One region of the Pseudoalteromonas sp. SM9913 genome, then DNA from elsewhere that is predicted to be linked to it. Evidence: predicted binding sites of a transcription regulator. Region 1 holds the regulator's gene; the other holds the start of a gene.
The links. The regulator FliA, encoded in region 1, starts transcription of late flagellar genes. The targets are predictions, from matches to a motif close to CTAAAGNTNNNNNNNNNNNNGCCGATA.
Positions count from the first base shown of each region.

Region 2: PSM_RS09110 (VC2046/SO_2500 family protein) is a predicted target of FliA. The motif match lies at 4,769-4,795, and genes of this name have one in related genera.

Region 1 covers NC_014803.1:2,388,365-2,398,156, reverse strand. Annotated here, with positions in the region: gene flhB (flagellar biosynthesis protein FlhB) at 1-1,050, shown strand, start outside; gene flhA (flagellar biosynthesis protein FlhA) at 1,122-3,230, shown strand; gene flhF (flagellar biosynthesis protein FlhF) at 3,252-4,742, shown strand; gene PSM_RS10945 (MinD/ParA family ATP-binding protein) at 4,735-5,595, shown strand; gene PSM_RS10940 (RNA polymerase sigma factor FliA) at 5,622-6,332, shown strand; gene cheY (chemotaxis response regulator CheY) at 6,373-6,756, shown strand; gene PSM_RS10930 (protein phosphatase CheZ) at 6,773-7,540, shown strand; gene PSM_RS10925 (chemotaxis protein CheA) at 7,555-9,771, shown strand.
Region 2 covers NC_014803.1:1,998,897-2,008,688, forward strand. Annotated here, with positions in the region: gene PSM_RS09080 (hypothetical protein) at 1-364, shown strand, start outside; gene PSM_RS09085 (NCS2 family permease) at 480-1,772, opposite strand; gene PSM_RS09090 (tetratricopeptide repeat protein) at 1,891-2,352, shown strand; gene PSM_RS09095 (SulA-like leucine-rich domain-containing protein) at 2,675-3,109, shown strand; gene PSM_RS09100 (YchJ family protein) at 3,149-3,625, shown strand; gene PSM_RS09105 (DUF6172 family protein) at 3,693-3,995, opposite strand; gene PSM_RS09110 (VC2046/SO_2500 family protein) at 4,207-4,734, opposite strand; tRNA gene PSM_RS09115 (tRNA-Tyr) at 4,847-4,931, shown strand; gene PSM_RS09120 (M48 family metallopeptidase) at 4,957-5,649, opposite strand; gene PSM_RS09125 (PAS domain S-box protein) at 5,895-9,206, shown strand; gene PSM_RS09130 (response regulator) at 9,224-9,792, shown strand, end outside.

The sequences.
Region 1 (9,792 bases):
GCGCGTTCTAAAGAGTTAGGTACCATGTTTGTGCTTATTTTTTCTGCTATTTCCTTATTAATGTATGGGCCTGAAATTGGCAAAGGCTTGTACCGCATTATGGGAAGAATGCTGAGTCTTAACCGCAATGAAACCTACGACACCACCAAAATGTTTGCCGTATGGGGAGAGGTGGCCGACGTACTGTTATTTCCTATGTCGATGTTTGTACTCATTATTGTATTGGCTGCATTTATCGGTAATACCATGCTTGGCGGCTTTAATTTTAGTTGGCAAGCAGCTGCGCCCAAGGCCAGTAAAATGTCGCCAATGAAAGGCTTTACCCGCATGTTTGGTCCACAAGCGGCTATAGAATTGCTTAAGTCATTATTAAAGTTTGGCTTAGTAGCCGCATTTGCTATTTTTTTAATTAATACGTTTTTTGATGAAATCTTACATTTAAGTATAGAAAGTGCGCCTGGCAATATTGTTCATGCTTTGGAAATTTTAGCGTGGATGTTTTTAGGCATGTCTTGCACCTTAATTATTATTGCTGCTATTGACGCCCCATTTCAAAGCTATAGTCATAACAAACAGCTTAAAATGACTATGCAAGAGGTAAAAGACGAATATAAAAACTCAGAAGGTGATCCGCAGATTAAAGCGCGCATAAGGCAAACCCAACGTCAAATGTCGCAAAAGAGAATGATGCAGGATGTGCCAGACGCCGATGTTATTGTTACCAACCCTACTCACTATTCCGTAGCTTTAAAATACGATACAGAGCGAGCAGGCGCGCCTATTGTATTAGCCAAAGGTGTGGATGAGCTCGCCATGCAAATTCGTAAAATTGCATTGGGTAATGAAGTGCCTATTGTTGAGTCTCCAACTTTAACCCGAGCGCTTTATCATACTGCAGAAGTGGGTGAGCAAATCCCCGATCAGCTCTTTACTGCGGTTGCTCAAGTGCTTGCTTATGTGTTTCAGCTTAAACGGTTTAAAAAAGGCCGTGGAAAACGCCCTGTTGCCCTTAATAAAAAGCTGCCTATCCCCGATGAATTTAAGTATTAACTGCTAACCAACTAACTTGGAATAGTTATTGCAATTTCAGCGTAGTGTCAATTTTTTGAAATTGTAGAGTTATGGAATTTAAAGCGGTATTACAACAACTTAATAAAGATAAAAAAGAATATGCGAAGGGCGTTGGTACACCGCTTTTGGTGTTGGCTGCGCTGGGCATGGTTATTTTACCGCTGCCTCCATTCCTGCTTGATATATTATTTTCGTTTAATATCGCGCTTGCGTTAGTTGTATTACTGGTCACTGTATACACCATGAAGCCGCTTGAGTTTGGTATGTTCCCAGCGGTGCTGTTAATTGCAACCATAATGCGCTTGGCACTCAATGTGGCCAGTACCCGGGTGGTACTGCTTGAGGGTCATAACGGTGGGGATGCTGCTGGTAAAGTCATTGAAGCATTTGGTTCAGTGGTAATCGGTGGTAACTACGCCGTGGGCTTGGTGGTGTTTTTAATTCTGATCATCATTAACTTTGTGGTAATCACCAAAGGTGCTGGTCGTATTTCAGAAGTATCAGCGCGTTTTACTCTAGATGCTATGCCAGGTAAGCAAATGGCCATAGATGCAGATATGAATGCCGGTTTTATCAGTGCCGAGCAGGCCAGAGAACGTCGTGAGGAAGTAACCCGTGAAGCTGACTTTTATGGTTCTATGGATGGTGCTAGTAAATTTGTAAAAGGCGATGCTATTGCTGGCATAGTCATTTTAGTAATCAATATTGTGGGTGGCTTATTTGTTGGCATGATCCAACATGATTTAAGTTTTTCACGCGCTATGGAAGTGTACACACTATTGACCATTGGTGATGGCTTAGTCGCGCAATTACCTTCATTACTACTTTCAATTGGTACTGCAATTGTTGTAACCCGTCAAAATGAATCGCACAACATGGGCGATCAGTTTAAGAAGCAATTAGGTAACGAAAAGTCGTTATTTATTGCCTCAGGTATCCTTATTACTATGGGCTTAGTCCCAGGTATGCCACACCTTGCATTTTTAAGCTTAGGGGCGCTTTTAGGTTACCTTGCATACTATACTCAGCAAAATAAACTGAAATTAGCCGCTGCAGAAGCAGAAGAAGCCGAAAATGCCGCCTCAGGTACCGGAATTGCGGCTAAACAAGAGCAAAAAGAACTGGGTTGGGATGATGTTCAACAAGTTGATGTTATTGGTTTAGAAGTCGGTTACCGACTCATTCCTCTCGTTGACCAATCACAAGGTGGCGAGCTGTTAAACCGTATTAAAGGAGTGCGTAAAAAACTATCTCAAGAGCTGGGCTTTTTAGTGCCGCCGGTGCATATACGCGATAATCTAGAACTCGACCCAAATGCATACCGCATAACCATGATGGGTGTATCAAGTGGTGAGGGTGAGCTTAAACATGGTGATGAATTAGCGATTAACCCAGGCCAAGTATTTGGCCCGCTAAAAGGAATTGAAACTAAAGATCCTGCGTTTGGTTTAGATGCAGTTTGGATAAAACCTGATCAAAAAGATGAAGCACAGTCTTTAGGTTACACGGTGGTTGATTCGGCGACCGTGGTGGCAACCCATATTAGCCAGTTACTCACCAATAGCGCCGCATTATTACTCGGACATGAAGAAGTACAAAACTTATTAGATATGTTAGGTAAGAGTCACCCTCGCTTAGTTGAAGGACTTGTACCTGAGGTATTACCGCTGACCACCATCGTTAAAGTACTACAAAATTTATTAAATGAAGGGGTAGCAATACGAGATATGCGCTCAATTGTTCAAACCCTTGTTGAGTATGGCCCTCGTAGCCAAGACCCCGATGTATTAACGGCTGCAGTGCGAATATCACTGCGTAGATTAATCGTCCAAGATGCCGTTGGTATGTCTTCTGAAATCCCTGTCATAACCTTGGCGCCCGAGTTGGAACAGATGTTGCATCAGTCACTTCAAAATGCAGGTGATGAAGGTGCCGGAATAGAACCAGGGCTTGCTGATAGACTTCAAACATCATTGAATGAAGCGCATCAAAATCAAGAAATGGCCGGTGAACCTTCAATATTGCTAACGTCAGGAATGTTACGCACTGTGTTATCTCGATTTGTTAAATACACCATTCCAGGATTGCGAGTGATGTCTTATCAAGAGATACCAGATGAAAGACAGATCAAGATTGTCAGCTCTGTAGGCCAACAATAAGATTTTAAAGGGGTTTGAATTATGAAAATTAAACGTTTTTTTGCTAAAGACATGCGCACTGCACTAAAAGAAGTAAAAGAAGAGTTGGGTGTTGATGCGGTTATTATGTCAAATAAAAAACTAGCTAATGGCGTTGAAATTGTTGCTGCAGTTGATTACGACAAAGCAGCGACAAAACCGCCAGAGCAGCCTCAAAGCCAACCCGCTGCAAGAGCTTCATTTGCACATACTGAGCAAAGTTCACATAATTTTGTTAAACCAGAACCGCAACGCGCTCAACCTAAGCCACAAGCAAAGGTTGCAGATAGCTTACAAGCCTTACTAGAGCGTCAGTCTCCACGTCCTCGTTCAGCAGAGCTTGCTTCAATGTTTTCACACTCTGGCATTGACACTTCTGGTCACTATCAAGAACAAGAGCCTGTGCAATCACGACCTAAAAATATGTTTGAACGTGAACAAAGCGCGCCAGTGCGCCCTCGCACCCAAGCCGATAGCTTAGGTTTTGACGATTTAGACAGTGGCTTTGACGATTTAGATTCACCTAGCGCACCGCGTCAGCAAACAATGCATAAAGAATCCAGTGACATCAGCACAATGCGTGAAGAAATGAACGCAATTCGTCAACTATTAGAGCACCAAGTATCAGGTTTAATGCAGCAAGATATGGCACGTCGCGACCCGACCCGTGCATGTATGATTGACCGCTTAGTCGGTATGGGGATAGAGAAAAATGTTGCTGAGCAAATGGCATGTTTTGTACCAGACGATGTGTCTCGCCAACAAGGCTGGAAAGCTTTATTGAACATGGTTGAAGATCAAATGCAAACTACGAACAACGAAATACTTCGCCAAGGCGGTGTTTTTGCGTTAGTCGGGCCTACAGGCGTGGGTAAAACCACCACAGTTGCAAAACTGGCAGCATTGGGTGCACAAAAATACGGTGCCGATAAAGTAGCGCTTATTACTACCGATACTTACCGTATTGGTGCTTATGAGCAGCTAGCAACGTATGGTCGTATTATAGGTTGTGGCGTTAAACAAGTTAAAGATGCAAATGAATTAGCAGAAGTTTTATACCATTTACGAAATAAACGTCTAGTCTTAATTGATACAGCGGGAATGAGTCAACGTGATTTACGCTTAACCGAGCAGTTAAACACCTTAATGCGTAATCAGCGTGTTGATATACGTAGTTATTTAGTATTAAGTGCGACGGCGCAAATTAATGTATTACAAGAAACAGTAAGGCACTTTAAAAAAGTACAGCTAAGCGGATGTATTTTTACTAAACTTGATGAGTCATTGAGTTTAGGTGAGATTATTAGTATTGCGATTCAAAATCGTCTCCCAATAGGGTATCTTACTAACGGTCAGCGAGTACCAGAAGATATTAGAGTGGCAAATGCCGAAAAACTAGTAAAAAAAGCTGAGCAATTGTATTTAAAAAGAATAAAAGCACAACAATCACGACACCAATCAGTGGCGTCGAGCACAGTAGAGATGTATGATTAACACAGTTTTAGATCAAGCAAGCGGCCTTCGCAAAATGAGCAAGAATAATAATAACGGCGTAAAAGTTATCGCTGTCACCGGCGGCAAAGGTGGAGTGGGTAAAACGAACGTATCCCTTAACACGGCAATCGCGTTAGGCCAACAAGGCAAACGTGTGCTTGTACTAGATGCTGATTTAGGATTAGCGAATTGTGATGTGATGCTTGGACTGCGCGTTGAGCGTAATTTATCTCATGTTTTATCGGGCGAATGTGAACTTGATGATATTTTAGTCGAAGGTCCCGCAGGCATAAAAATAGTGCCTGCAACATCGGGTTCGCAAAGTATGGTTGAGTTATCACCCTCAGAGCACGCTGGACTTATTCGTGCATTTAGTGAACTTAACACCGACTTTGATATTTTAATTGTTGATACCGCTGCGGGTATTTCCGATATGGTGCTGAGTTTTTCTCGCGCAGCGCAAGATGTGGTTGTGGTGGTATGTGATGAGCCTACATCAATTACCGATGCCTATGCTTTAATTAAAGTACTTAGCCGTGAGCACGGCGTTTATAAATTTAAAATTGTTGCCAATATGGTGCGTAGTTTACGCGAAGGGCAGGAATTGTTTGCAAAACTTTCAAAGGTTACCGACCGATTTTTAGATATATCAATGGAGTTGGTTGCAACGGTTCCATATGATGAAAATATGCGCAAATCAACGCGCCGCCAAAAAGTAATTGTTGAGGTTTTTCCTGGGTCGCCTGCTGCAATTGCTTTTAAAACACTGGCTACAAAAATTGCTAAGTGGCCAACACCTAGTCAAGCCTCGGGTCATTTAGAGTTTTTCATTGAGAAACTAGTTAGTAACTAACAATGACAATACCGGTGAATAGAGCTATGGGATATCAGTCAACACAAAATTTAAATATGATTGTTGAAAAGCATGCCTCATTAGTCAAAAAAGTGGCGTGCCATTTAATTGCTCGTTTACCGGCCAGTGTGCAGCTAGATGATTTAATTCAATCGGGTATGATTGGTTTAATTGAAGCTTCAAAAAACTTTGATGCGAGCAAAGGCGCAAGCTTTGAAACCTTTGCCGGTATTCGTATTCGTGGTGCGATGATAGACGAAATGCGCCGAGGCGATTGGGTTCCACGTTCAGTTCACAGAAAAAGCCGTTTGGTTGCAGAGACTATTGTTGCGCTTGAGAACAGTTTAAACCGTGAACCTAAAGATAGTGAAGTTGCTGAAAAACTTGAAATTTCGCTAAATGAGTACCATCATATTTTAAACGATGTAAATGTAAGCAAAGTGTTAGGTATTGAAGACCTTGGTATAGATGACGATGTGATTACACCTCATGGCCAAGATTTAGCACTAGACAAACCGTTCAATAATGTTAAAAATGAACGGTTTAATGAGTCTTTACTCAGTGCAATAAAGTCGTTACCGGAAAAAGATGCAATGGTGCTTTCTTTGTACTATAACGATGAGATGAATTTAAAAGAAATTGGGCATATACTCGATGTAAGTGAATCGCGTGTAAGTCAGATACATGGTCAGGCGATGATTAAGCTTAAAGCAAAAATCAATGACTGGATAAACTAGAAGTAAGTAAATAAAGGTTCAGGCCTCACTGGAGGATGTTTTGGATAAAAACATTAAAATTCTTGTTGTTGATGATTTCTCAACAATGAGACGTATTATTAAAAACCTGTTGCGCGATTTAGGTTTTACCAATGTTCAAGAAGCAGATGACGGGTCAACTGCTTTGCCTATGTTGCAAAATCAAGCGTTTGATTTTGTTGTAACAGATTGGAATATGCCAGGCATGCAAGGTATTGATCTTTTGAGGGCAATTCGAGCTGATGAAAAATTAAAGCATATTCCTGTTTTAATGGTTACAGCAGAAGCTAAAAAAGAACAAATAATTGCTGCGGCCCAAGCAGGTGTTAATGGTTATATTGTTAAACCATTTACTGCAGGTACATTGAAAACTAAATTAGAAAAAGTGTTCGAACGCTTAGGTTAATGAGAGGGAGAGGCTTATGTCAGCACCTGCTGCGCCTCAGATTACTTTAGAACAAGCTCGCCAGTTAGTTGTTTTTTTAGAAAATGGTGAGCAAGATAAAGCGAATCAGTTAATTTTAGAAACAGCTTCACAAGAGCAATCACAGTTATTTGCTGAGGTGGGTAAGTTGACGCGTCAACTGCACGAAGCTTTAAAAAGTTTCGAGTTAGACACGCGTTTAACAGACATTACCACTGATGCCATCCCTGACGCAAAAAAACGCCTTAACTATGTCATGGAAATGACAGAAAACGCAGCCAATAAGACAATGGATGCGGTTGAAGCAAGCTTACCATTAGCACAAGAAATCGCTGACGAAATAGCTGATATCAAGCCAACGTGGGATCGTTTAATGAACCGCGAAATAGAGCTTGGTGAGTTTAAATCACTTTGTCATAGTATTGATAAGTTTATGAGCAGTTCTCATCACAAAACCGATGAGTTACAAATGCTGATGACTAATGTGCTGATGGCTCAAGACTATCAAGATTTAACCGGTCAGGTTATTCGCCGTGTTATTGAACTTGTCCGTGAAGTTGAAGAAAGTTTAATTCACCTGTTGACTGCATTTGCAGCGCAAGGTGGTGAGGTTGAACCAACTGAACAACCAGAAAAAATAGAAGATCCCATTGTTGCACAAACACTAGCAGGTCCCGAAGGGCCTATTATTGATAAAGAAACGCGTAATGATGTTGTATCTGATCAAGATGAAGTTGATGATCTATTATCAAGTTTGGGCTTCTAATAGGAGAGTACTGCATGAGCTTTGAAGTCGATGAAGATATTTTACAAGACTTTTTAGTAGAGGCCGGAGAAATCCTTGAGCTTTTATCTGAACAGTTAGTAGAACTGGAAAACAACCCAGATGATACTGAGCTACTAAACGCAATATTTCGCGGTTTCCACACTGTAAAGGGTGGCGCTGGCTTTTTGGCTATGACAGAGCTTGTTGATGCATGTCATGGTGCTGAAAATGTGTTTGATTTACTGCGCCAAGGTGTAAGAACAGTTAACTCTGAATTAATGGATGTGATTTTACAAGCACTGGATACCATTAATGAAATGTTTGCCACGATTAAAAATCGTGACCAGCCAGAGCCTGCTGATCCAGAATTACTTGCAGTACTTCACAAACTTGGACAGCCACCGACAGCAGAAGAGCTTGCCGGCGATTCTGTGGTTGAAGATATAGCTCCTGTCGAAACCCCATCGGTAGAGCCCGAACCAGTTGCAGAGCAACCGAGCAACGATGCTGAAGAAGACCCGTTTGCTTTTGATGAATTATTTAGCGGCCCAGATAGCAGCAGTACTGAGTCTCAGATTGATGAAATAACCGAAGACGAATTCGAAAGCCTACTTGATGAACTTCATGGAAAAGGGCAAGCCCCACAAGAAAAACAATCATCATCAAGTGACAATGATGTCAGTGGTGATATAACTGACGATGAGTTTGACAGCTTATTGGATGAACTTCATGGTGTAGGCAGCTTTGGCGAAGTGAGCCAAGCAACCGCAAGTACACCACAACAAACACCATCAGCCCCTGTGGCTCCACCAAGTAACGAGCAAAGCTCGGGCGATGATGAAATAAGTGACGACGAGTTTGAAGCGTTACTTGATGAACTTCATGGTAAAGGTGCACCTAAGTCGATAGAAACACCGGCTCCTGTAAGTAAACCAGAACCAGTGGCAGCTAAAAAGCCAGAACCAGTTGCTGCAGCTAAGCCACAGCCTAAACCAGAGCCAGCTAAGCCTGCTCCTGCGGCACAAGCAGCTAAAGCTGCGCCGCCTAAAAAAGCAGCGCCTCCACCGGCAGAAACAACAGTACGTGTTGATACCAAACGCCTAGACCAAATAATGAACATGGTGGGCGAGTTAGTACTTGTGCGAAATCGCTTAGTGAGTTTGGCGACTAATTCTGATAGCGAGGCTATGGGTAAAGCTATTTCCAACTTAGATGTTGTGACTGCTGATATCCAAGGTGCAGTAATGCAAACACGAATGCAGCCAATTAAAAAAGTATTTGGCCGTTTTCCTCGTGTTGTACGTGACTTAGCACGAACACTTAAAAAAGATATTAATTTATTACTTGTCGGTGAAGACACCGATTTAGATAAAAATTTAGTGGAAGCATTGGCCGATCCATTGGTGCATTTGGTTCGCAACTCGGTCGACCATGGTATTGAAATGCCCGATATTCGTGAAGCATCGGGTAAACCTAGAACAGGTACGGTGACTTTATCAGCTTCGCAACAGGGTGATCATATTCTACTTACCATCCAAGATGATGGTGCCGGTATGGATGCTGAAAAGCTTAAAAAGATTGCGATTAGTAAAGGGGTGCTTGATCACGACCAAGCGAGTCGTCTTTCTGATACTGAAGCTTATAACCTTATTTTTGCACCTGGGTTTTCAACCAAAGAAGAAATCTCAGATATTTCTGGCCGTGGTGTTGGTATGGATGTGGTTAAAACAAAAATCACTCAGCTCAATGGCTCGGTTAACATAAAATCAGAAATGGGCGTAGGGACTACTTTAGAAATCAAAGTTCCACTAACACTTGCGATATTGCCTACCTTAATGGTGGTGGTGGGAGAGCAAACCTTTGCCTTGCCGCTAGCGGGTGTAAGTGAAATATTCCACTTAGATTTAACAAAAACTAATGTGGTTGATGGCCAGCTAACGATTATTGTTCGTAAAAAGTCGATTCCATTATTCTACCTTGAACATTGGCTTATAAAAGGCGCTGATAGAGGTCAGCGAAAAGCACAAGGGCATGTCGTTATTGTGCAAATAGGGACTCAAAAAGTAGGGTTCGTTGTTGATTCACTAATAGGTCAAGAAGAAGTGGTGATCAAGCCTCTAGATGCATTATTGCAAGGTACGCCGGGTATGGCGGGTGCGACTATTACCTCTGATGGTGGAATTGCACTGATATTAGATGTACCGAGTATGCTAAAGCATTACGCTGGATAATAAAAAGTAGGTATAAACTTA
Region 2 (9,792 bases), 390 kb from region 1:
CACTATTATTCGTTCTGAGCATAATAAAGGCAAAGTAGACAGCCAGGTATTTATTGCAGAAGACAAACGCCTTGAAAAGCTACAACTAAGAATCAACATTGAAAGCCAAATAAAACGAGGGTTATCAGCGCAAACAGCTGGAATGATAGGCTCTGCTAGGCAGTACTTTGAAAAAGCAGCTGCCACACTTAACAGTGTTTCATTTAATGACGATTACATTACGGCAAAACGAGCTGAAGTTGAAGGCTACCTTGAAACGATAAGTAATGAACTCAAGGCATCAAATGCTACATCATTGAAGAAAAAGAACGAACAAGAGCAAGATGATTTAGACGTATTATTTGCACCTAAAAAGAAATGGTAACTCCTTTCTAAATAAAAAAGCCCATGCAGTTGCATGGGCTTTTTTTTGAATAGGATTTTGCCCCACTTTGTGTTTACATACTAGGACATATACATATTCTAACAAGCTGCCTGCATTAAGATAAAAATGCGAACTTAACAATAAACAAGGCAGTTAAAATCCAAACACTAATGCTTACCTGATCTTTTTTGCCACACAGCACTTTTACCGCCGTATAAGAAATAAAACCAAGTGCAATACCGTGTGCAATTGAGAACGTCAGCGGTGTCATTAATAATACAACACTCACCGGAATTGCATCAGTCATGTCATCCCAATTTACAAACTTTAAGTTTTGTAGCATCAATACAGATACATATAAAATAGCTCCCGCGGTTGCGTATGCAGGCACCATTTGAGCTAAAGGCGCAAAAAACATCATCAGTAAAAAGCAGCAACCCACAACCACAGCGGTCAAACCCGTTCGACCACCAACAGATACACCTGCAACAGACTCAATGTATGACGTGGTTGTTGAAGTACCGAGCATTGCACCTGCAATGGTTGCTGTGCTGTCGGCGCTTAATGCACGACCTAAACGCGGCATATTACCGTTTTTATCTGCTAAACCAGCCTTCTGAGTTACCGCAACTAACGTGCCTGAGGTATCAAACAAATCAACGAATAAAAACGCAAAAATAACACTCAACATCGACAGTTCAAACGCGGCACTAAAGTCCAGTTGCATAAAGGTCGGCATGATAGAAGGTGGCATAGCAATAACACCATGATACTCCACTAACCCCATAGACACAGCAATCGCGGTGACTAGTAAAATACTAATCAGTACGCCACTTTTAAAATCGCGATAAAGCAGTGCAGCAATAACAAAAAAGCTGAAAATAGCCAATAAAGGACCAGGCGAGGTAATATCACCCAACTGCACCAGTGTTGCAGGACTTGATACAATAATACCGGCACTTTTAAGTGCGATGAGAGCTAAAAATGCGCCAATACCCGTTGCTATTGCTTGCTTGAGCACCAGAGGGATTGCATTAATAATCCACTCTCGCACCTTAAATAAGCTTAGAATTAAAAATATACACCCTGACATAAATACCGCGCCCAACGCAGCTTGCCAGCTATAACCCATACCTAATACAACACCATAGGTAAAAAATGCATTTAATCCCATACCCGGTGCCAATGCCAGTGGATAATTGGCCCACAAACCCATAATAAAACACCCTATTGCAGCAGCAATACAGGTGGCAACAAAGGCAGCACCTTGGTCCATACCCGCTTCAGCAAGCATAGCTGGGTTTACGAATACGATATAAACCATCGTAATAAATGTAGTCATACCGGCAATACATTCACGGCGAACCGAAGAATCATTTGCACGGATTTTGAATAAGGCTTCGAGCATAATAAACTTGTGGTTGTAAAAAGTGGCGAGATTTTAGCATAAAAATAACTTTTTACAGGACATTTTACCTTGCTATATACTAAACTAGCTAAGTGATTAAAATAACAAACGAAGTAGCATGATCAAAACGACACCAAGTGGCCAAGACTTAGAGCAACAATTAGACAACATTCTTTCTTTTGTAACGCAACCAAGCGATGCAAATCTCCCTGCGAGCTCTAAAAACACCGATCAAGACACATTAAATAAAGCCCTTTATTACCTTAAAAATGAACAAGGCGCCTTAGCCGCAAAATGGATGCGTTTGGCAGCAATGGCAGGAAATTATCGCGCGCAGTTTTATTTAGGGCTGTTTTTTATAAAAGGACAAGGTGTGCCGCAAAGTGTATTTCATGGTGCTGCGTGGCTTAGCTTAGCCAGTAGTCAAGGCTATGAACCCGCCATAGAAGCAATGAGCGATATACGAAAACATATTAGTACCAAACGACTTAAAGATGCTCAATGCTACGCAGCCAGCCTGTATGAACAAATTCACCAGTTACAATTTTCACATTTGATCCCCTCTAGTAGCGAAAAATAATTTCACTGCCCTAAAACTCATTTCATCTGTAAATTAATTAAGCGTTTATAGCCAAAACAAGCACGCTTAATTAATTTAAACTACTGTATACCCCCTGTTCATCTGTATTTATTTGCTCCCAGCCTTAAAATTAATTCTGTGGGCATTAACTTTCAATAAAAATTAAACCATTGTTATATATAGATTATTTATATATTTATAGTAACTGTCGCGTTTTAAGATGAATAACTGTACAAAAAAATAGCAAAAAACACTTGCACCAAACAACTGTATAAACTACTGTATGAATGTACTGTATAAAAACCCAGTGAGTGAGAAGATTATGTTACAGCCAATTACCGTAAGAACAGTTAAAAGCTACCAGCAAGATGACCAATCAGATTGTGTTAACGTTGTACAAATTGAAGATGAAATTTCAGCAACGTTTGAGTTATTAAAAGTATTACACCAATACAACAGCCTAAACGCATGGACACTGTTAATAGCACCAGATAACGTACCGAGCAAAGCGCTACTTGATTCATGCTCAATTGATACCAGTAAATTACTGGTTATTCGTCAAAAGCATTTAGTTAATTTAGAGTATGTTTTAAGTTCTGCACTTCACAATGGAAATTTTGCCGCGGTGATCACCTGGACTGACATAATAAATAACCAACAACTGTCGCAGTTATCATTAAACTTGAGCCATACGCGCACTAAGTTGTATTGCTTTAGCAAAAAAAGCGCTCATTCTGAGATTTCACTTACGCAATAAGCTTGATAAACTAGCGTTTTAATACACAGTACATTTATCATGACTTCTAACGCCCTATTATGTTTTTGTGGCAGTCAGCAACCTTATGCTGATTGCTGCGAGCCTTTTCATTTAAAAACCAAACAGCCACACACACCAGAGCAACTTATGCGTGCACGCTACAGTGCTTATGCTGTTAAAAACGCGGTTTTTGTTCGTGAAAGTTATGCAAAAGAAAAACAAACTGAAAATTCAATTTCAGAAATTAAAGATTTTGCAAATAGTTGCCGTTTTATAAACTTAGCCGTATTAGACTCTGGTTATAATGATGAAACAGGATTTGTTACATTTAAAGCTCACTACTTTTATCAAGATTTATATTGCGAGTTGGCAGAAAATTCAAGGTTTATTAAAGAAGATGGACAATGGCGATACCTTGATGGTGAGATTACACCGGTTGCCGATATTAAAGTAAAACGTAATGATACGTGCCCTTGTGGCAGTAATAAAAAATACAAAAAATGTCATAGTGTATAAACTTCATCTACAAAAAATGGGCCACAAGGCCCATTTTCAAAAACTACACTAAACGCAAATTAGCGTTTTACTCGCCATCATCTTCATCGAAATCTTGACGCTGTGCAGGTCTTGCTAAAATCTCTAAGTAAAAAGAAGTTAAACCTTGCTTTTCAATTTCACTGATGTGATTGTTAATTTCAGCAACGTGAACCACTTGGGCTTCTTCAGCCGTGTTACCAAACTTACAATCAAATGCCCAGTAGTCGGCATCAACAGGTAAAGTTTTATTACGTTCTCTTTTCAAATATTTTTTCACTTCATGCTTTGCAGCATCAACCATACGAGGGTATTTGATTTTCTCATGATTCAGCGTGAATGTTTTCTTCATTACGTTCCTAATTACCTTGGTTTAATGATAATGGCATTTAATGTCATACCATTTGCGCCATTATAGCAATTGCATTTAAATTTTGGATGCTTTTTTATATTAAATCAGTTATTAAAATAAAGCACCTATAAAACCAATAGTTACTTACTACTATAAACACAGTTTATTACAATCAAATGGCATGTATAAAGCAGCAATTGAACACATATAATTAGGCACTAAACAAATGTAATGGCTGGTGGATAGCTTCATTTTGTAAATCATCATAAAATGTCACCGCATCCATTTGAGGGTTTGATAACTCGATGTTGGTATTTTGGATTCGTCGACGTACCGCTAATTCACAGTTATCAATGACAGTCAGTGGAATGTGGTTTTTATCATCACGAATATTAAATGGCTCAGGCTTTAAGCACTGAGTTAACTTTATATCACTCATCCCTACAGCGCTTCCCATTTTTGCTAAAAGCTCTGTGTTATTTTTACCAATTAACATATTAAAGGTATCTGGCGCTAATGGCTGCTTTGGACCTGCGCCAAATTGTTTACGCAGAGCATCTTCATTAGCTTGATAATGCTTAGTGTCACTTTTGGGTAGGTGGAATTCACTAAAATCGAGTGCATCGTGAGAGAGCATTGCTAATAAAAGTGCAAACTCGCCTCGGCGGTTTTCGTGCACACTTTCGTTAAGCCTTGTTTTTAACTGGCTCTCCGTGATTAACAAATCACCAATCTGCATAGACTTTAGCCTATTTAACTAATTAATAAGTATTTATCGGCTAAATTTGAATTTTCTTTAGCTTTTTTCTTTACTTAAATAAGAAGTTTGCTATTATCTGCCGCGTTGCATTGGAGGGGTTCCCGAGCGGCCAAAGGGATCAGACTGTAAATCTGACGGCTCAGCCTTCGCTGGTTCGAATCCAGCTCCCTCCACCACTTCTCTTCTCTACCTTATTTCTTTTTATTCAAATACCCACTGTAAACTCATACCATGATTGTTTAACCAGTTACTTGCTTGTTTATAATCTGAATAAAATAATCCCACACGTTGCCAAAATTGAGCGCTGTGATTTAAATATTTTAAATGTGCTAATTCATGAACAATCACGTAGTCAATGACCCATGTCGGTGCACTTGCCAAGTGTAAGTTGAAGGTTAGTTCACGCCTGCGATTACAACTACCCCAGCGACGTTTATACAATTGAATACGAATATTACTCGGTAGCTTTTCACCCATCAGCTGACAATAATCGTTAACTCGCATTTCAATATAACTTTCTAATTTCTCATGCAAAAACTGCTCTAGCAAACTTTGATACATTTGCGTTTGATGCTTTACACGTGAAGAAATACTCAGTAACAGCGTTTGGCTTTCATTGTGCTGCTGCCATTGAGTGCGTGCTGCGTTTTCAAATTGCACATTTACAGCTTCATTAAATAATTTAATACTCTGGGTTTTGAGTGGAAACTGTCGTGTATCGGCTTGAATTTGTTGCTTATGTAACTGAGCATCAATCCAGTCCTGTTTACTTAACAGCCATTCATTAATTTGTGTTTTCGTTACAAAATGGGGCGCATATACCGTAAGCTCACGTTGTGCGACTTTGATAGCCACTGTTTTTCTTCGCTTACTTCGCTTTAAAGTGTAATCCAACAATGAATGCTGCCTATTTATAATTAACCACTGGGTTTTATTTTACCTTGTACCATAACGGCTAATCTATAAATAATCCCTACTAAATGCCATTTTAATAACAATGGATTTAGTGCTACTCAATAAATAGTATGGTTTAGAGCTTAAAACACTTACGTTACTTTTGTAATTTATAACTCAATACCTTGTGATTATTATTGTATTTTATATTAGACTGAATTTAAGAGTTATTATGTGAATGATTGATGTTAGCTAATTTTTTTATAAACGAACCAGATCCAAGCCTAATTATTAATGGTGTATACGACCCAAGTTTAGTGACACTATCTATACTCACCGCAATTTTTGCAGCTTATTTTTCTTTGCACGTTATCGATTTAGCAAATAATACACATTTTAAATCTTATCGAAAGTTAGCCAATATAACCGCAGCCTTAGTCCTTGCCGGAGGGGTCTGGAGCATGCACTTTATTGCTATGCTGGCATTTTCTTTGTGCACTACAATTGAATACGATCCCACACTCACTTTTGTGTCGTTTATACCGGCTTTACTGGCATGTACCATTGCTTTTTCTTGTTTGAAAACATATAGCTCTAAGCCTCGTATTATCAATTTAATTCTAAGCTCTCTTTTATTTGGCGCGGGTGTTGGCACCATGCATTACAGCGGTATGGCCGCGATGCAATTAAGTCCTTTACTTCGTTATGATCCAATATGGTTTGGCGCTTCAATTGTTGTTGCAGTGCTGCTGTCTTTTATAAGTCTCTATACACGTTTTCATTTACCAGCACACTTTAAAAAATTAACGCCTGTGCATAATCGTATTATTTGTGCCCTTATTCTTGGCCTTGCCGTGGCTGGTATGCATTATATGGGCATGGCTGCTACGCGATTTATTGCAACAAGCCCGATAATTAACGAGCAAACAAACCAATCACATCTAACCTTTATTGCTATTAGTGTGTCGTTCGCCACGCTTTTATTAACAGCGGTGGTTGTGATCATCAATGGCATGATCCGTTACAGAATGCTGTTGGGGAAAAAATCAGCTGAAGAGTCTCGCCTTGATGCTATTTTATCAACTGCCATTGACGGCATCGTTACTATCAATATTAAAGGCACTATTTTGAGCTTTAATAAAGCCGCAGAAACAATTTTTGGCTGGCAAGATAATGAGGTCATTGGCCAGAATGTAAAAATATTAATGGCTGATGATATTGCTAATCAACACGATGCTTTTTTAAAAAATACAACAAACCATGAGGTAAAACGTGTTATTGGTGTTAATCGCGATGTGTGGGCAAAACATAAAAATGGTCATCAATTTCCAATTCGCTTAGGGATTGGTGAAGTAAAGCAATTACAAACTGAAACATTGTTTGTGGGCTTTATTACCGATTTAACTGAGCAAAGAGCGTTACAACAAAGCTTAATTGAAAAAGAGCGACAATACCGTACCTTGATGAACAATATGCCCGGTGTGGTATTTCGCTGCTTGTTAGATGAACACTGGAGTATGTTGTTTATCAGCCCTAGCGTCTATGAACTAACGGGTTATCGCGCTGAAGAATTTACTGAGCAGCGTATTACCTTTGCCGAGCTTATTGTTAAAGAAGATGAAGCGGCTATTTCTTTAGCGATTGATCAAGCAGTTGCATCGACCAGTCAATACTCAATTGAGTATCGCATTCGCCATCGCAACGGCAATATTATTTGGGTACTTGATCAAGCAAGTATTATCACTAACTCTAAAGATGATACACGCTGGGTTGATGGCGTTTTAGTTGATATAACCAAGCGCCATGAATATGAGCAAAGCTTAAAGCAAGCTAAATACGAGGCTGAAGCAGCCGCGCAAGCTAAACAGTCTTTTATGGCAAATATGAGCCATGAGATACGTACCCCCATGAATGCAATTATTGGCTTTAGTGATATTTTAATGGATAGTCCGCTTAATAAAGAACAACAAAAACAAATTATTACCGTTAATAACGCTGCGCGTTCTTTATTGCATTTACTCAACGATATCCTTGACTCAGCAAAGCTAGAGAAAGGTAAACTCGAAATTCAAAAAGTACATTTTAACTTGCAAGAATTGCTCGATAATATTGTGTCGACATTTTGGCTTGATGCAAAACGCAAAGACTTACAGCTTATTTTAAAAATAGCTGACAATGTAAATCCATTTTATTTTGGTGATGATACGCGTTTACGCCAAGTGCTAACCAATTTAATCGGCAATGCGATAAAGTTTACTGAGCAAGGCCATGTTACTGTTTCGGTTACTCATAAACCCAATCAACCCATTTTATTTGAAGTACAAGATAGTGGTATAGGTATCGAAAAAGGTCGCCTTGAGGCTATTTTTAAACCCTTTGAGCAAGCAGATGGCACCACAACACGCCGATTTGGTGGCACAGGGCTTGGCACAACAATTAGTAAGCAGCTGGTTGAATTAATGGGCGGCAAAATATATGCACAAAGTACCCTTGGTCAAGGTAGCTGTTTTTCCTTTACTGTTGGGCTTGAGCCAGGCGAAAAAAGTCAGGTGCAAGCCATTAGTAAAAATGCATTTAGCTTACCCCCATTAAAAATCTTAGTGGTGGATGATATTGAACAAAATATCGAACTACTCACTATTATGCTTTCCCAAGCAGGCCATCAGGTAAGTAAAGCAAATAATGGTTTTGAGGCCATTGACATGTTTAATCAGCATCGCTTTGATATTATCCTAATGGATATTCATATGCCTAAATGTGATGGGATCAGTGCCACAGCATCAATTCGCTCTTTAGAGCAGCAAAAAAAACTAAAGCACACGCCAATAATTGCCTTAACGGCCAGTGTGCTACAGCAAGATAAGCTAACAGCCAAACAAGCGGGTATGAATGGTTTTACAACGAAACCCGTTGACATAAACCAACTCAACCAAGAAATAGCACGGGTGCTTGGGCTTACTATCAGCCAGTTAGTAACTAACGATCCAATAGATTCAAAACTTCGTATAGATTTTAATAAAGGCGAAAAAATGTGGGGCAGCAAAGAGAAACATCTCAAAGAGGTTGTACTCTTTTTAGCTCAGCATCAAAATAGTATGCTAACTTTGGCGACCACTAAGCTAAACGATAAGCATAATGCTCATATTTTGCATAATTTAAAAGGTCTTGCCGGTAATTTAGCGCTCAATAATTTATCTTACTTAATTGCGCAAGCTGAAAAACAACGTGATATAGCCAGTTATACTCAGTGCATATTAAAATGTCAGCAAGAATGGCAGCAGCTAGCAGATGAATTATCACACTTACACATTGCTTTTAAAGAGAATGAATTACAAAAAGAAACCGTGTCAGATGCTGAATTTATTCACCAATTAACGCTTTTACTCAGCCAAGCTAAACGAGCAGAGTTGGATGATACGTTATTAAGTTATATTGAAAGAATAACACCCGAACAACACAAAGCTGCTATTTTGAATATTTATGAGCAGTTTAATGACTTTGAATTTGATAATGCACAAACACAGCTCAACGCATTATTAACAACACTCAATAACTAGCTCTTCTGAGGATGACGATGGATCAATCGATAAGTCAGGCGCGAATATTAATCGTCGATGATGAACCTGCAAATTTAAAAGTAATGCGCGAGGTCTTAGCGAGTAACTACCGTTTATCGTTTGCTAAATCGGGGGCTGTGGCACTGCAATTAATAGAAAACGATCCGCCAAAACTCATTTTACTTGATGTAATGATGCCAGATATGAATGGCTTTGAAGTGTGCAAAATTTTAAAAGCTAATCCTAAAACCGCACACATTCCGGTCATTTTTGTCACCGCCCTCACGCAAGAACAAGATGAATCGGAAGGGTTTTCGCTAGGTGCGGTTGACTATATAACCAAACCTATTAGCCCTGCGATTGTAAAGGCAAGGGTAAAAACTCATCTTTCTTTAGTACAAGCCGAGCAACTAAAACAAGCACATGTAGATTTAGTTGAGCGATTGGGTCGCGCGGCAGAGTATAAAGATACCGATACGGGTGAGCATATTGCACGAATGAGCCAATACAGCAAAGTACTTGCTTTAGCGTTGGGAATGAACGAACAACACGCAGAATTATTACGCCAAGCTGCGCCAATGCACGA